4 regions of the Kitasatospora sp. NPDC059599 genome follow, and region 1 is predicted to be linked to each of the others. Evidence: riboswitches for the same ligand, from Rfam matches in the RefSeq annotation. Region 1 holds a riboswitch; each other region holds the start of a gene.
The links. A riboswitch is a leader RNA that binds a small molecule or an ion and turns the genes downstream of it on or off. The one in region 1 is predicted to bind cobalamin.
Positions count from the first base shown of each region.

Region 2: linked by a shared signal. The riboswitch ahead of ACFV04_RS13780 (HoxN/HupN/NixA family nickel/cobalt transporter) and the one ahead of ACFV04_RS37620 (prenyltransferase/squalene oxidase repeat-containing protein) in region 1 are both predicted to bind cobalamin.
Region 3: linked by a shared signal. The riboswitch ahead of ACFV04_RS31815 (CoA-acylating methylmalonate-semialdehyde dehydrogenase) and the one ahead of ACFV04_RS37620 (prenyltransferase/squalene oxidase repeat-containing protein) in region 1 are both predicted to bind cobalamin.
Region 4: linked by a shared signal. The riboswitch ahead of ACFV04_RS14200 (cobalamin biosynthesis protein) and the one ahead of ACFV04_RS37620 (prenyltransferase/squalene oxidase repeat-containing protein) in region 1 are both predicted to bind cobalamin.

Region 1 covers NZ_JBHWCL010000169.1:2,892-7,048, forward strand. The annotation lists gene ACFV04_RS37610 (prenyltransferase/squalene oxidase repeat-containing protein) at 71-1,162, shown strand; gene ACFV04_RS37615 (flagellar hook-length control protein FliK) at 1,192-1,671, shown strand; cobalamin riboswitch at 1,860-1,991, shown strand; gene ACFV04_RS37620 (prenyltransferase/squalene oxidase repeat-containing protein) at 2,101-3,750, shown strand; gene ACFV04_RS37625 (hypothetical protein) at 3,747-4,157, shown strand, end outside.
Region 2 covers NZ_JBHWCL010000030.1:49,258-53,414, forward strand. The annotation lists gene ACFV04_RS13760 (CobW family GTP-binding protein) at 1-306, opposite strand, end outside; gene rpsN (30S ribosomal protein S14) at 303-608, opposite strand; gene rpmB (50S ribosomal protein L28) at 608-844, opposite strand; gene rpmG (50S ribosomal protein L33) at 961-1,125, shown strand; gene ACFV04_RS13780 (HoxN/HupN/NixA family nickel/cobalt transporter) at 1,197-2,312, opposite strand; cobalamin riboswitch at 2,344-2,558, opposite strand; gene ACFV04_RS13785 (ArsR/SmtB family transcription factor) at 2,641-3,024, shown strand; gene ACFV04_RS13790 (hypothetical protein) at 3,080-4,157, shown strand, end outside.
Region 3 covers NZ_JBHWCL010000119.1:3,303-7,459, forward strand. The annotation lists gene ACFV04_RS31810 (acyl-CoA dehydrogenase family protein) at 1-231, opposite strand, end outside; gene ACFV04_RS31815 (CoA-acylating methylmalonate-semialdehyde dehydrogenase) at 228-1,727, opposite strand; cobalamin riboswitch at 1,951-2,143, opposite strand; gene ACFV04_RS31820 (OmpL47-type beta-barrel domain-containing protein) at 2,541-4,157, shown strand, end outside.
Region 4 covers NZ_JBHWCL010000032.1:2,961-7,117, reverse strand. The annotation lists gene ACFV04_RS14210 (putative cobaltochelatase) at 1-39, opposite strand, end outside; gene ACFV04_RS14205 (cobyric acid synthase) at 86-1,600, opposite strand; gene ACFV04_RS14200 (cobalamin biosynthesis protein) at 1,597-2,583, opposite strand; cobalamin riboswitch at 2,766-2,900, opposite strand; gene ACFV04_RS14195 (XRE family transcriptional regulator) at 3,096-3,779, shown strand; gene ACFV04_RS14190 (alpha/beta hydrolase family protein) at 4,006-4,157, shown strand, end outside.

The sequences.
Region 1 (4,157 bases):
CTCCGAGGGCTGCCCCGGCGCGTTCGCCGACGTCCTCCGGGCCCCTGCGTCCAGGCCCGGAAAGGCACCCATGCCCGCGCTCCGCCGCACCCTCGGTCTGCTCGCGATACCCGCCCTGGCCCTCGCCACCGTGCTCCCGGCCGCCGCCGCGCACGCCGCGCCGGCCCCCGCGACGTCGGCCCCCGCAGCGTCGGCCTCCGTCACGGTCCGTCCGGACGCCGCCGCGGCCGGCTGGCTGGCCCGCCAACTCGTCGACGGCGACCACTTCGAGTCCGTCTTCAATGGCACCGCCTACCCCGACCAGGGCCTGACCGTCGACGCCGTACTCGCCTTCGCCGCCTCCCACGGCTCCGACCTGGCCGCCGCCAAGGCCACCGCCTGGCTCGCCAAGCCCGAGATCATCAGCGGCTACCTCGGCGACGGCACCACCGAGGCCTACGCCGGCGCCACCGCCAAACTGCTGCTCGCCGCCGAGGTCCGCGGCGAGAACCCGGCGAGCTTCGGCGGCGTCGACCTGCCCGCCCGGCTGCGCTCCCTCCGGACCGCCGAGGGCCGCTTCTCCGACCGCTCCCAGTGGGGCGACTACAGCAACGCCTTCGGCCAGTCGCTGGCCCTGATCGCCCTGCACCGCACGCCCGGTGACGCCCCGGCGGTGGCCGTCGACTACCTCGCGAACAGCCAGTGCGCGGACGGCGGCTTCCCCGTCGCCTTCGGCCAGACCACCTGCGCGAGCGACGCGGACGCCACCGCGCTCGCCGTCCAGGCCCTCGCCGCCACCGGCCGCACCGCCAAGGCCAACGCCGGCCTCACCTGGCTCACCACCCACCAGAACGCCGACGGCGGCTTCGCGGCGGCCGGGGCAACCGCCTCCAACGCCAACACCACCGGCCTGGCCACCCAGGCGCTGCTGGCCGGTGGGCACTTCGGCGCCGGCCTCAAGGGCTGGAGCCGACTGGTCAAGCTCCAGCAGGGCTGCGCCGCCGACCCGGCGGTGCGCGGCGCCGTCGCCTACGACGCCACCGGCTTCACCGCGGGCACCGGCGCCCGGGCCACCGCGCAGGCCGTCCTCGGTCTCGCGGGCACCCCGCTCGCCACCCTCTCCGCCGCCGGGGCCCGCCCCGACGCCCCCACGCTGCTCTGCCCGGCACCGGCCGTCCGCTGAACGGGCCCGACACTGCGAGGAGTTCACCGATGAACGACACCCTCACCCCTGCCCGACCTGCCCGCCGCACGCTCGGCTCGATCGTCGCAGCCGCCGCCCTCACCGCCGGCCTGCTCGGCGTCTCCGCCGCGCAGGCCCCGCAGGCGCAGGCCGCCGCCTGCGACGGGACCACCGGCGTCACCGTCGTGGTCGACTTCACGGCCGTCGGCGGCGGCATCGAAACCGGCTGCGCCCCCGGCGACCCGGCCAGCGGACTCGCCGCGCTCACCGGCGCCGGGTTCCCCTACGCCTTCCACCCGAGGTTCCCCGGCTTCGTCTGCAAGATCAACGCGCTGCCGGCCACCTGCACCAACCCGACCGGCAACGCCTACTGGTCGTACTGGCACGCCCAGCACGGCGGCCCCTGGTCGTACAGCAACCTCGGCGCGGGCAGCTACAACCCGGCGCCCGGAGACGTCGAGGGCTGGTCCTTCGGCGCGGGCGCCCAGCCGGGCATCACCGCCCCCTGACGCCCGTTGGCGCGGCCGGCCAACGGCGGCGCCACCGGAGCCCCGGCCCCCTGTCCGGACAGGGGGCCGGGTGCACCGGCGTGCCCGGATTCGGTGGTGGGGGCGCCGGCGTCGACGGGTGCGCGTCCGGGTCGCAGGAGCCAAGGGACGTTAGTGACCTGACGACCCGTTGACTCCCCGTCGGACGCCGTGGTCTGATGAACCGGTTTTTCACCCTCGGCATTCAGGGGAAGCCGGTCCGATTCCGGCGCTGACCCGCAACCGTAGACCCACCGCCCGGTGGGTGAGCCGGAATGCCTGGACCGGGGGTCTGTTCACACAGCACTTGCGTCGTCGCGGACTACGACGCAGCTCTTGACGCCCCCGCGTTCCCGGCGGGCGGCCGTCGGCTGCGCCGTGTCTCCCGTGTCGACCGACCAGGGAGTCGTCGTGAGGGTCAGCAGCAGTCGCACACGTCACAGGAACCGGGACCTCGCGTCGCTGGTGGTCGCCGGCACCGTCGCGGTCGCCGCGTGCGGCACCGTCCTGCTCGGCCACCCCGGTACCGCCGCAGCCGACCCGATCGGGCAGTGCACGGCGACGGCGGGCACGTTCGACGTCGATCACCGGGGCCGCAGCGCCACCCGGGGCTGTGACGCCCGCCCCACGACGGGCGCGAACCCGCTGCACGACGCCGGCAACCCCGGCACCACCACGCCGCCCGAGGGCCGGACCCCGGACGCCGCCAAGGGTGGCGCCTACCTCACCGACCCGGCCCGGCTCATCGACGGCCACTACTACGAGGGCTTCCCGGCCTTCGCCGACTTCGGCCTCACCATCGACGGCGCCTACGCCCTCGCCGCCACCGGCACCGACGACGCCGCGCTGCGCAGGATCGTCGACTTCCTGGACCGGCAGGGCAAGGACGCGAGCGAGCGCACCGTCAACGACTGGACGGCCATCGGCACCGAGTACGCCGGCGGCGGCTCGATCGGCAAGGAGGCGCTGCTCGCCGAGGCCGTCGGCCGCGACCCGCGGAACTTCGGCGGCCACGACCTGATCGCCGCCCTCGCCGCGCTGGTGTGCACCAAGGCCGACGCGAACAGCGGCTGTGACGCCCCCGGCAACTACGCCTACGCCACCTCGGTCTTCTCCCAGGCACTCGCCGTCATGGCCCAGCTCCGGGCCGGGGACGCCGCCAACGCAGCCCCTGCGATCGCCTACCTGAAGGGCCTCCAGCACGCGGACGGCTCCTGGCCGAGCCTGATCCCCGCCACCGGCGACTCCGACGTGGACAGCACGGCGATGGCCGTCATGGCCCTGGCCCTCGTGCCCGGGGACGAGGCGGCGCAGGCGGTCGACAGGGGGCTCGGCTGGCTCGCCGCGCGGCAGCTGCCCGACGGCGGCTTTCCCGGTGCGGCCGGCGACTCCACCAACTCGGCCGCGCTGGCCGTCCAGGGCATGACGCTGCGCAAGGCCGACTACGGCGGTCGGATCGCCAAGGCGCTCGACTTCCTCGCCGGGCAGCAGAACGGCGACGGCGGGTTCAACGTCGCCTCCGCCGGCCAGCGGGGTTCGGACGTCCGCGCCTCCACCCAGGTGCTCGGTGGTGCCACCGGGATCTCCTTCGGCACGCTGACCCGCAACCTCGGCGGTACTCCGACGCCGACTCCCTCGGGGACGCCCACCGGCACTCCGACGCCGACTCCCTCGGGGACGCCGACCGGTACGCCGACAGGAACGCCCACCGGTACGCCGACGGGCACTCCCACCGACACGCCGACCGGCACTCCGACAGGAACGCCCACCGGCACCCCGACGGACTCGCCCACCACGACTGCGTCGGCCCCGGTCACCGACGTGCCCTCGACCGGCGGTGGCCCGACCACCCGGCCGGCCGGCGGCGTCGACGCCCCGGCGGGCGGCGCCGACGCCCGGGCCGGGAGCGTGTCGGGGCAGACCGGTTCCGGCAACCTCGCGAGCACCGGAACCCAGGCGCTGACCCTGACCGCAGGTGCCGGTGCGCTGACCGCGCTCGGCGCCGCGGCCGTCCTGGTCGCCCGTCGCCGCCGCACCGCGGCCCCGGGGCGGCACCGGTGAGCCCGGGACGCGCCACGCGCCTCGGGCGGTTGTCCGGGGCGGCGGCGCTGACCTTCGCGCTCGCCTGCGGTGGCGTCGCCGTGGGCGCCGCCCCCGCGGTGGCGGCGCCGTTGCCGATGGACCAGTGCACCACCACCTCGGGCGTCGTCCTCGCGGTGGACTTCGGGAGGTGGGGCGGCCCGCTGCTGCGCTCCTGCGGCACCACCCCGACCACCGGGTACGCCCTGCTCAACCAGGGCGGCTGGAAGACCACCGGCACCGGTCACGACGGCCCGGCGTTCATCTGCCGGATCGGCTACGGCGGCTTCCAGGGCGGCAAGCAGTTCCCGACCCCGGATCAGGAGAAGTGCGTCCTGACGCCCCCGGCCACCGCCTACTGGTCGTACTGGCACGCCGACCCCGGGCGG
Region 2 (4,157 bases), on a different contig from region 1:
GACGGCGAGCCCGTGGCGGCCTTCGTCGGCGATCCCCAGCAGCCGGGGCAGCAGGTCCTCGCGCAGGGCGCAGCACGGGCAGTCGTTCGTCAACGGCGCGTCGTCCGCGTCGAACACCCCCCGGGCGTCGCGCAGTTCCCGGTGGACGAGGCCGAGCGAGGCGTCCCGCAGGTCGTGCCGCAGCACCACCGCCTCCACCGCGTCCGCGGTCAGCTCGTCGACGGCCGCGCGTCGTTCCTCGGCGTGCAGCCCGGCGACGACGACCACGGGCAGCTTGATCCGCTCCGGGGCGTCCACCGGGCTCACCGGCTCGCCTTCCGGACGCCCGGCAGGTGGCCGGCGTGGGCGTGCGCGCGCAGGTTGACCCGGGAGAGGCCGAAGGCGCGCAGGTAGCCGCGGGGGCGGCCGTCCACGGCGTCGCGGTTGCGGACCCGGGTCGCGCCGGCGTCGCGCGGCCGGCGGGCGAGTTCGGCCCGCGCGGCGGCGCGCTCGGCCGGGTCGGCGCCGGGGTGGGCGATGATCCGCTTGAGCTCGGCCCGGCGTTCGGCGTACCGGTCGACGACGGCGCGCCGCTGCTCGTTCTTGGCGATCTTGCTCTGCTCGGCCATCAGACCCTCTCCCCCCGGGCCCGGATCCGGGCGACGGCGGCTTCGATGCCGATCGTGTCGACGGTGCGGATGCCCTTGGCGCTCAGCGTGAGCCGCACGTACCGGCCCTCACCGGGCAGCCAGTAGCGCTTGCGCTGGACGTTGGGGTCGAAGCGGCGGCGGGTGCGGCGGTGCGAGTGCGAGATCGCGTTGCCGAAGCCGGGCCGGCGGCCGGTGAGCCGGCAGTGGGCGGACATGGGTGCTCCCTGGCGTCCGGGAATGATCGGGACGGCGCAAACGCTACACCAGATGAAAATGACTTCCATTTCGGTGTACGGTCTCGACCGAACACCCCGGACCCAGGAGGACACCCGTGGCCCGCAGCGAACTGCGCCCCGTCATCAAGCTCCGCTCCACCGCCGGCACCGGCTTCACGTACGTGACCCGCAAGAACCGCCGCAACGATCCGGACCGGATGGTCCTGCGCAAGTACGACCCGGTCGCGGGCCGGCACGTCGACTTCCGCGAGGAGCGCTGACCCCGCACGCACGAACGGCGCCTCCCCGAGTGGGGAGGCGCCGTTCGGCACCGCGCGGTGGGCCCCTCAGCTCACTGCTCCTGCGGCGTCCAGCGCTTCTCGACCTTGGCGAGCTTCCAGTACCCGATCGCCACCGCCCAGACCACCACGAACAGCCCCGCGATCGCGTAGCCGACGTTGTCCAGCGAGATCTCCGCGATCCAGCCGCTCACCGGGTCGGTCAGGTCGAACTTCTCGTGCAGCACGCCGACCAGCTCGATGGTGCCGATGATGAAGGCCACCGCGATCGACAGCCCCGTGATGGTCAGGTTGTAGTACACCTTCCGCACCGGGTTGGAGAAGGCCCACTGGTACGCGAAGTTCATGAACGTCCCGTCCAGGGTGTCGAACAGGCTCATCCCGGCCGCGAACAGCAGCGGCAGGCAGACGATCGCGTACCAGGGCAGCCCGGCGGCCGCGCCCGAACCCGCCATCACCATCAGGGTGACCTCGGTGGCGGTGTCGAAGCCCAGGCCCAGCACCATGCCGACCGGGAACATCTGCCCGGGGCGGGTGATCGAACGGGTCGCCCGGTTCAGCACCCGGGCCATGAAGCCGCGGGAGTCGAGGTGCGCCTCCAGCTCCGCCTCGTCGTACTGCCCGGCCCGCATCGCGCGGAACACCTTGACGATGCCGAGCAGCGCCGCCAGGTTGAGCGCGCCGATCAGGTAGAGGAACACCCCGGAGGTGGTCGTCCCGACCACGCCGAGCCACTTGTGGGTGGTCGACTCGTCGTCCATCAGCGTGTTCGCCAGCTGGGCGCCGCCCGCCACCAGGGCGGCCATGATGACCACCATCGAGGAGTGCCCCAGCGCGAACCAGAATCCCACCGAGACCGGCCGCTTGCCGTCCGCCATCAGCTTGCGGGTGGTGTTGTCGATCACCGCGATGTGGTCGGCGTCGAACGCGTGCCGCATCCCGAGGGTGTACGCGGTGATGCCCAGGCCCACCCCGAAGACCTGGGTGCCGACCGCGTACCGCTCGGGCGCCACCAGGAACACGAGCGTCCCGAAGGCCACCACGTGCATGGCCAGGATCACCCCCATCAACCCGGCCGTACGGACGGTGTCCTCGCGTTTCCACCGGAAGGCGGGCAACACGGACGGCGCCGCTTTCGCGTCCGCCGCGGCGGTTTCGGGCAGGGTCATCTCAGGATCACGCTCCAACACCTCGTGGAATCACTTCGTGAAGTGCCGTGGCCGGTCTCCTGGCTTACGGGACATCCGGGTCCGCCTTCCCGAGTGCGCGAGGCACCCAGTGGCTTCGTGGACACGGACCGAATTCCGTCGAGGACGAAGGAACTCACCCGATCACAGTGGCGAGGGCCGCTCCGGACTGGGACCCCTGAGGGTCCGTCACCGGTCTTCCCGAGCACCACGGCGGGCTACACCGTAGGGGTCGCGCCCCGACCCATGCAAGGCTGCGCACCTGCGCAGGTGTCCAGGATCACAGGCCCCCGCCTGCAAGAATGTCCGCATGCATCTCGTACCGGCCGACCGCGCGGGCCACCGCACCATCGACGGGCACCGGGTCTGCGAGGCCATCGCCGCGATCGGCGACACCGCGCACGTCCGGTCCTGGGCCGAGCGCTTCTCCCTGCTCGCCGACCCCGGACGGCTCGCCCTGCTGCTCGCCCTGCACCGGGCCGGCCCGCTCGCCGTCACCGACCTCGCGGTCGCCACCGGCATGCGCGACCCCGCCGTCTCCCAGGCCCTGCGGCTGCTCCGCACGGCCGGCGTCGTCACCGGCGACAAGGACGGCCGCGTGGTGCGCTACCGGCTCGTGGACGAGGACATGCGCCCCCTCCTCGACGAATGCGCCGCCGGCGAGCACCACGAGCCCACCGCCGCCGCGGGCTGACCGACACTCGGGGAACAGCCGTCGGGCCGGGCCACCGGATGAGTACGATCATGGTGTGCCGTCCCACCCCCACGCCTGGCCCGCCGACCGCTGGAACACCCGACCGGTCAGGGCACGCGTGCTGGCGGTCGCCCGCACCCTCACCTCCGCCACCCGCGTCCTCGACGTCCTCACCCTCCTCAACCCGGACGGCATCGACCGGTACTTCACCGTCAACCCCGGCTCCGCCTTCGCCGACCGCGCCCTGGACGACTACCTGCACGGCCTGCCCGGCTTCACCGTGCTCGACTGGCAGGACGCCCTCCGGCACCACTTCGACCTCGCCGTCGCCTGCGCCGTCCACTCCTCCATGCACCACCTGGACGCCCGGCTCGTCGTCCTCCCGCACGGCGCCGGCTACAACCGCCTGGTGACCGAGTCCACCGGCGACACGACCAGCTCCGCAGGCCTCTCGCGCAACGAACTCACCCACGGCGGAGAGGTGTTCGTGGACGTCCTCGGCCTCTCCCACCCCGAACAGCTGGACCGCCTGCGGACCTCCTGCCCCGAAGCGCTGGACGTCGCCCGGGTCGTCGGCGACCCGTGCCTCGACCGGATGCTGCGCAGCCTGCGCTCCCGGGACGCCTACCGGGCCGCGCTCGGCGCCGTCGACGGCCGACGGCTCGTCGTCGTCAACTCCACCTGGAGCGAGCACTCGTTATTCGGCCGCCGCCCCGACCTGCCCCAGCGGCTGGTCCGCCGGCTGCCCGCCGACGAGTACACGGTCGCCGTCGTCCTGCACCCCAACATCTGGAGCCGGCACGACCCCGAGGCGCTGCTCGACACCGCCCGCCGGATGGGCCTGCGGCTGATCCCGCCGCACCAGGGCTGGCAGGCCGCGCTGGTCGCCGCCGACTGCCTGATCGGCGACCACGGCTCGGTATCCGTCTACGGCGCCGCGCTGGAACGACCCACCGTGCTCGTCGCCACCGGCGCCGCCGAACTCGACCCGCGCTCCCCCGGCTACGCCTTCGGCCAGACCGCCCCCGTGCTCGACCCCGACGGCGACCTCGCCGCCCAACTCGCCCGGGCCCTGCGGGAGCAGGACCCGGACACCCTGCGCCCGCTCACCGACCGCTCGCTGAGCCGGCGCG
Region 3 (4,157 bases), on a different contig from region 1:
CGCCTCGAACACGAGCACGCCGTCGGCGCGGGTGAGTCCGGAGCCGCCGGACTCCTCCCGGACGTACACGCCGGCCAGGCCCAGGTCGGCGGCCTTGCGCAGCACGTCCAGCGGGAAGTGCTTGGCCTGGTCCCACTCGACCGCGTTCGGCGCCAGGTGCTCCCGGGCGAAGGCCCGGGTGGTCTCGGCGACGGCGCGCTGGTCCTCGGTGAGGTCGTTCATCGCGCTCATCCCATCGTCGGCATCGTGAAACTCGCGCCCTCCTTGACCCCGGAGGGCCAGCGCGAGGTGACGGTGCGGGTGCGGGTGTAGAAGCGGATCGCGTCCGGGCCGTGCTGGTTGAGGTCGCCGAAGCCGGAGCGCTTCCAGCCGCCGAAGGTGTGGTACGCGATCGGCACCGGGATCGGCACGTTGACCCCGACCATGCCGGTGTTCACCCGGCGGGCGAAGTCCCGGGCGGTGTCGCCGTCCCGGGTGTAGATGGCCACGCCGTTGCCGTACTCGTGCTCGCTGGGCAGCCGCAGCGCCTCCTCGTAGTCCGCGGCACGCACCACGGTCAGCACCGGGCCGAAGATCTCCTCCCGGTAGATCCGCATGTCCGGCGTCACCCGGTCGAACAGCGAGGCACCGAGGAAGTAGCCGTCCTCGTGGCCCTCCAGGCGGAAGTCCCGTCCGTCCACGACGAGTTCGGCGCCCTCCCCGACCCCGAGGTCCAGGTAGCCACGGACCCGCTCCAGCGCGTCGGCGCCGACCAGCGGGCCGAAGTCCGCCGCCGGGTCGTCCGAGCGGCCGACCCTGAGCGCGGCGATCCGCTCGACCAGCTTCGCCACCAGGGCGTCCGCGGTCTCCTCCCCCACCGGGACGGCCACCGAGATCGCCATGCAGCGCTCGCCGGCCGAGCCGTACCCGGCGCCGACCAGCGCGTCGGCGGCCTGGTCGAGGTCGGCGTCCGGCATCACGATCATGTGGTTCTTGGCGCCGCCGAAGCACTGCGCCCGTTTGCCGTGCGCGGCGGCCGTCGCGTACACGTACTGGGCGATCGGCGTGGAACCGACGAAGCCGACGGCCTGCACCCGTGGATCCTCCAGCAGGGTGTCCACGGCCTCCTTGCCACCGTTGACCACGTTGAGCACGCCCGGCGGCAGCCCGGCCTCCAGGAACAGTTCGGCGAGGCGCAGCGGCACCGACGGGTCCCGCTCGGAGGGCTTGAGGACGAAGGCGTTGCCGCAGGCCAGCGCGGGCGCCGCCTTCCACAGCGGGATCATCGCCGGGAAGTTGAACGGCGTGATGCCGGCGACCACGCCGAGCGGCTGGCGCATCGAGTACACGTCGATGCCGGTGCCGGCGTTGTCGCTGAACTCGCCCTTCAGCAGGTGCGGGATCCCGGCGGCGAACTCCACCACCTCCAGACCGCGTTGGAGGTCACCGTGGGCGTCGGCCACCGTCTTGCCGTGCTCGGCGGAGAGCAGCCGGGCCAGCTCCTCCTTCTCCCGCTCGACGAGCTGCAGGAAGCGCAGCAGCACCCGCGCCCGCCGCTGCGGGTTCCAGGCCGCCCACGCGGGCTGGGCCTGCGCGGCGTCGGCGATCACCGCCTCGACCTCGGCGCGGTCGGCCAACGGCACCCGGGCCTGCACCCGGCCGGTGTTGGGGTCGTACACGTCGCCGTACCGCCCGGACGAGCCGGGTGTGCGCTTGCCGGCGACGAAGTGCGTCAGTTCACGGACCATCGGTTCCTTCTCTCGACATGGGTGGGGAGAGGAGGAATGGAGGGGGCACCGCCGACACCGGCGACCGCGCGCACGGTTGTGCGCCGGCACGGTGTACGGCAGTTGACGGACCGTCAGAAGCGGGGCGCCCTGACGGTCGGCAGCACGGCAGCGGCACGGGAGCCTCGTCGGCACCCGTACGGATCAGCAGCCCGAGTCATGCGTGTCGTCTCCATCCTCGTGGAAAACACGAACCACCCGCGGCCGGTATCCTGACTCCCGGATCCACGCCCGCCCCCGGGCCTTCCCGGCTGGCTGCCAGTGGCCGTCTACCTGCGAGGACGAACTCCCCGGTCACAGTGGCGGGACCGTGCCGGACTCACACCGGCTTCCCTGACACCGCGGACCTGCCCTCGACCATATAGTTGGACGTCCTAGTAAGTCCAGAGCCCCGGCCGCGCGCCGCGCCCGCCCACCTGCCCGGCCGCCCGGCCGCCCGGCCGCCCGCGCCCAGCCGCGCGGGAGACGCCACCTCCGCCGTCACCCGGCCGGACCGAACCGTCTCGAAACGCCGACGGCAGTGGCTCCCCGATCGCCCGACCGCGTGAACCGATCCGGACCGAAGGCTTGTCTTCCGCCCCCGTTCGGTCCCCGTCCGGGTGCCCGGGGCCGGTGTCCGCCGGAAGGTGAGCGCGTGGGGCGGAGCGGACACGGCGACAGAAACACGGAGACATGAGACTCATGAGGTTCGATCGCGGCAGGCGCCCACGCTCCTGGCGAGCGCGAGCAGGCCGAACCCTGGCCGTCCTCGGCCTGGTACTGACGGGAACGGGCATGGGCTTCCACCCGGCGCCGGCCTCCGCCCTTGTCACGGCGGACTTCCGCAGCACCTCGGTGGTCCTGACCAACAACAGCGACCTCCCGCTGATCCTGACCGACCACTACCTCCAGCACGGGTGCTGGGAGACCGAGCCACCGGCCCGGATCGAGCCGGGCAAGGTGGCGCTCTGGAAGTCGGTGTCCTGCGGGGCCGGAACGGGCACCGAGGGCTCGGCCTTCTACCGGATCGACAACGACAAGGGCCCCAACCTGCGCCTGCACTGGGACAACGCAGCCGTCGGCGGGCAGAGCTACGACGAGACGGTCCCGAACGGCTACGCGCTCTCCCGCGACGGCGGGGACGGCGACCACACCACCGTCAACTACGCCTTCGACTGCAACTCACGGATGTGCGACGGCATCCCCGACGACTGGAAGCTCCACGGCGTCGACATCGATCCGGGGGACGGCAGCCCGATGAAGCACATCGACCTGCCAGGCATGGGCGCCGACGTGAACCGGCCCGACATCTTCGTCCACCTCGACTGGATGGCGGACGACACTCCCGGCAACGTCCACAGCCACCAGCTGTCCGCCCAGGCGATCAAGAGGGTGGTCGACGCCTTCGCCAACGCGCCCTACCAGCGTCGAGGAGCCCCCGGACCGGGCATCAACCTGCACGTCGACGCCGGCCCGGACAGCATCCTCGACTTCTCCACCGGCCGGACCTGGGGAGCCCTGAGCCGGGCACGGCAGGTCGCCGAGGTCGACAACCTCGGCACGTTCAAAGGCGATTGCCCGAATCCGAGCAACCCGGACCCGGACAATGACGCGTGCAACTACGTGTGGGACGACTTCTACAAGATCAAGACGGCCTCCGGTGGCTTCGTCAGTGCCGGCCGTTCGCCGGTGTTCCACTACGCGCTCTCCGCTCACCTGCTCGCCCCCGGCAGCAGTTGGAACGGTTACGCTCCCCGCGGCGCCAGCGATTTCGTCCTCGCACTCGGCAACCAGCCGCACCACGTCGGCACCGAGGACGATCAAGCCGGCATCCTCATGCACGAACTCGGCCACAATCTGAGCCTGGATCACGGCGGAGGGGACGCCGTCAACTTCAAACCGCAGTACTTCAGCGTGATGAACTACTCGTACGGGTCGGGGATGACGAGCGGGCCCACCACGTACATCGACTACTCGCGGGTGGCGACCGGCCTCGACGAGAACCGGCTGGACGAGAACACCGTTCCTCCCACCGGAACCGTGCCCTACGGCATCCGTCGTTACTGCGCAGCGGTCAAGAAGTACGTCACCACCTCGACCAGCCTCAACTGGGTCGACTGGAACTGCGACGGCAACGTCGACCAGGTGCCCGTCCCCGCCGACATCGACGGCGACGGCGCGATGACCTCGCTCGCCGGATACGACGACTGGGCGCATCTGAAGCTGACCGGCGGAGCGATCGGCCATCCCGGCATGCCGCCGCTCCCGGAGCCGGAGGCGGTCCGCGAATTCGACGACAACGTGGCCCGGCTGATGCAACCGCCGGACACCACTGCCCCGGTCACCACCGCCACCGCCGATCCGCCCCCGAACGACGCCGGGTGGAACAACACCGACGTCACCGTCACCCTC
Region 4 (4,157 bases), on a different contig from region 1:
GCCGACGATCGCGGTGAACGGATAGCGGACGTCACTCATGCCGTACCCCACTCCTGTCGTGCCCGGTTCTGCGGTCGTACCCGGCTCATGCGTCACTCCCAGGTGCCCCGGGCGCCAGGAACGGCAGCGATCCGGCCGCCGGCACCCCGCCCTCGATCAGCTTCCACAGCGCGTCGGTGTCCGCGTGTTCCTCGATCAGGTCGCCCAGCCGGTCCAGCCGGGCCTCGCGCGCCGCGGCGAAGGAGGTGTCCGGCGCCGGGACGAACGCCCGGCCCGCCAACGCGGCGACCTCGCGCAGGAGTTCGCGGCGGAAGCCGTCGTTCTCCAGCGCGCCGTGCCAGGTCGTGCCCCAGACCGAGCCCACCCGGCAGCCGTCCAGGAAGGCGACGCCCCCCTCGACCGCGACCACGCCGTGGTGGATCTCGTAGCCTTCGACCCGGTGCCCGTACGCCTCGCCGACCGGCCGCGCCAGCACCTTCTCGACGCCGAACCGCACGTGCGTCGGCAGCAGGCCGAGCCCGTCGACGGCACCCGCCTTGGACTCCACCTCGTCGACGATCCCGCGCGCCAGCATCTGGTAGCCGCCGCACACCCCGAGGACGGGCAGTCCGGCCGCCGCCCGCGCCTTCAGCGCCGGCTCCAGGCCGCGCTCGCGCAGCCAGGCGAGGTCCGCCACGGTGGCCCGGGTGCCGGGCAGCACCACCAGATCGGCGTCGGCCAGTTCCTCCGGCCTGGTCGCCCAGCGGACCAGCACACCCGGCTCCTGCGCCAGCGCGTCCAGGTCGGTGAAGTTGGACAGCCGGGGGAAGCGCACCACGGCGACCCGCAGCACGTCCGCGCCGAGCGGGCCGCGCCCGTCCACCCGGTCCACCACCGTCGACAGGTCCAGCGAGTCCTCGGCGTCCAGCCACAGGCCGGGCAGCATCGGCAGGGTGCCCAGCACCTGACGGCCGGTCAGCTCGTGCAGCATCTCCAGCCCGGGTGCCAGCAGCCGCGCGTCGCCGCGGAACTTGTTGACGAACCAGCCGGCCACGTGCCGCTGGTCCTCCGCCGACAGCAGCGCCAGCGTCCCGTACATCGCCGCGAACACGCCGCCCCGGTCGATGTCCCCGACCACCACCACGGGCAGCCCGGCGGCCGTCGCCAGGCCCATGTTGGCGATGTCGCGGTCGCGCAGGTTGATCTCGGCAGGCGAACCGGCGCCTTCGCAGACCACCACCTCGTAGCGGCGGCGCAGATCGGCGAGGCACTCCAGGGCGCGCTCCAGCAGGACGGGCTTGCGCTCGCGGTAGTCCAGCGCGCCGACCTCGGCGACCGGCCGGCCCAGCAGCACCACCTGGCTGCGGCCGTCCGCGCCGGGCTTCAGCAGCACCGGGTTCATCGCCGCCTCCGGCTCCACCCGGGCGGCCTGCGCCTGCATCGCCTGGGCGCGGCCGATCTCGGCACCGTCGGCGGTGACGAAGGAGTTCAGCGACATGTTCTGCGCCTTGAACGGCGCGACCCGCACGCCCTGGCGGGCCAGCCAGCGGCAGATGCCGGCCGTCACCACGCTCTTGCCCGCGTCCGAGGTCGTCCCCGCGACCAGCAGCGCGTTCGTCATGCCCTTCCCCTCTTCCCCAGGAGCGCGCGCAGCAGGACGTGCCCCGCGACCGTCGTACCCAGCGCCAGCGCGCCCACCCGCCGCGAGAGCGCGCAGGCCCGCTCGATGTCGTCCACCGTCACCGGGCGCAGCTCCGCGCCCAGCACCGGCCGGTGCTCCACCCGCTCGCCGTACTGCAGTGTGCCGCCCAGCCGGACGCCCACCGCGCCGGCGAACGCCGACTCGGCCTGGCCCGCGTTCGGGCTCGGGTGCGCGGAGCCGTCGCGGCGCCAGACCTGCCAGGCCGTCCGGGGCTGCGGGGCGGCGGCCACCGTCAGCAGCGCGGTCAGCCGGGCGCCCGGCCAGCCGGCCACGTCGTCCAGCCGGGCCGAGGCCCAGCCGAACCGGGCGTGCCGCGGCGAGCGGTGGCCCACCATGGCGTCCAGGGTGTTCACCGCCCGGAAGGCCAGCAGCCCGGGCGTGCCCGCGAGGGCGCCCCAGGTCAGCGCGTTCACCACGGCGTCGGCGGTGTTCTCGGCCACCGACTCGACCACCGCGCGGGCGATCTGCTGCTCGTCGAGCGCGCTCGGGTCCCGCCCGCACAGGTGCGGCAGCCGCTCCCGTGCGGCCCGCAGGTCGCCGGCCTTCAGCGAGCGGCCGATGGCGCGGGCCTCCCGGGTCAGCGAGGTGCCGCCGAGCACCGTCCAGGTGGCGGCCGCCGCGAGGGCCGCCCGGCCCGTCGGGCGCCGGCCCACCGTACGGTCCAGGGCGAGCGCGCCCGCCGCGACCGCGCCCACGCACAGCGCCGTGTACCCGGCCCCGGCGGCCCGGTCGTCGCGCCACAGGCGCCGCTCCAGCCGGGTCGCGGCACTGCCGAACACGGCCACCGGGTGGCCCCGGCGCGGGTCGCCGTAGCGGGCGTCGGCGGCGTAGCCCACGACGGCGCCCAGCGCGAACAGGGCGGCGCGGGCGAGCGGACGACCGGTCAGGGGGCGGCGGGTCATCGGCTGCACGTCGGAAGGCCGGGTATCGGAAGAGCGCGTGCGAGGAGGCCGGTCGCGTGAACACCCTGCGCCGGAAGGCCGTGCCCGGGACGGCAGCTCGGAGTGCGGCGGGGCGGGGCAGCCTGCATCGCGTGCGTGTCCTCACTCAGGGTCCGCGCCCTGGATCGACGTAGCGGGGGCGAGAGTCTCCTGGCTTCCGGGTCGGACGCACCCCCGGGGCCTTCCAGCGGCTTCTGACGGCCCGCCGTGGCGATGATTCCGAGCGTGCTCCCCGGTGACAGTGGCGGGACCGCGCCGGACTCGCACCGGCTTCCTCTCCATGCCTCCGATTGGCCCCAGGATCCCATCACGCGGCCGAACCGGGAGTCAACCGAGGTCACGGAGGGGTTGGTCACACGGGACACCGGCTGACAGCCTGTGGGATCGCCCAGCGCGGCGGGCCCCCGGGACCGGTCGCTTCGTGCGTTCGGGTGCTGGGGCCGTGCCCCGGTCCGCCCCTACCGTTCGGTGGCATGCGTCGCAGAAAGCCCCCCGCCGCCCCGCCCCCGGTGCCGTTCTCGCCCTCGGCCGCCCGCGCCCACCGGGCCGGTCTCGGCCTGACCCCCGAGCAGGTCGCCGAGGGTATGGCCGCGCACGGCGTCCGGCTGCTGCCCGCCCACGTCCTCGCCTGGGAGAGCGGCGAGCTGCGTCCCGGTGAGGGCGAGTTCATCGCCCTCGCCCGCGCCCTGTGGTGCCGGGCCGCCCAGCTGATGGACGGCCGCCCGGTCCGGCTGCGGGACCACCGGCTGGCCCGCGAACTCGGCCAGGCCGCCGTCGCGGACCGCACCGGCACCACCCTCGACGCCTACCGGGAGGCCGAACTGACCGGTCACTGGGACGGCGACGAGGAGCAGACCCGGTCCCTCGCCGAGGTCCTCGGCCTGGGCCTGCCCGACCTCGTCCGGGCCACCGGCCGCGAGGAGGCCCTCGACCACCTGCTCCGCCAGTGCGTCACCGGCCGCTGGCAGCCCCACCTGCGCGCCCTCGCCCGCATCGTCCCGGCTCCCGCGGAGACCCTGGCCGGCGCTGTCGAGGCTCTCCACCAGGAGCACCACGTCCCCTCCCACTGGGGCGCCGGCGCCCGCGCCGCGCCGCCCCCCGCGATCGACACCCTCACGTCCCGCTTCTGGCGCCTCCTCGACGCCGACGCGCTCTGACTCCCGGCCCCTCCGGAAACCCCGGCCCCTCTGGAATCCCCCGCCCCTCTCGAACCCCCTGACCCGCTGACTCCCCGCCCCGCTGACTCCCCGACCCGCTCCGGCCCGTGCCCGAGTGACCCGGACGGCCCAGCCCGGTGGCCGGGCGGGCGGGGCCCCGGTGGACTGGTGTACGAGCACCGTCCGGCCCGAGAGCAACAGCGAGAGCAACAGAGCGGGGAACGATATGCGCTGGGGAACCGCCGCCGTCGTGGCGGCCGCCGCCGTCGGAGCCGGCGCTGCCGTGCTGGTGGTCGGCCGCCGGGCCTCCGAGCGGATGGTCCGCCCGGTGACCACCGTTCAGGAGTCCGGGCCGCTCCTCGTCCGGAGCCTCGGCGC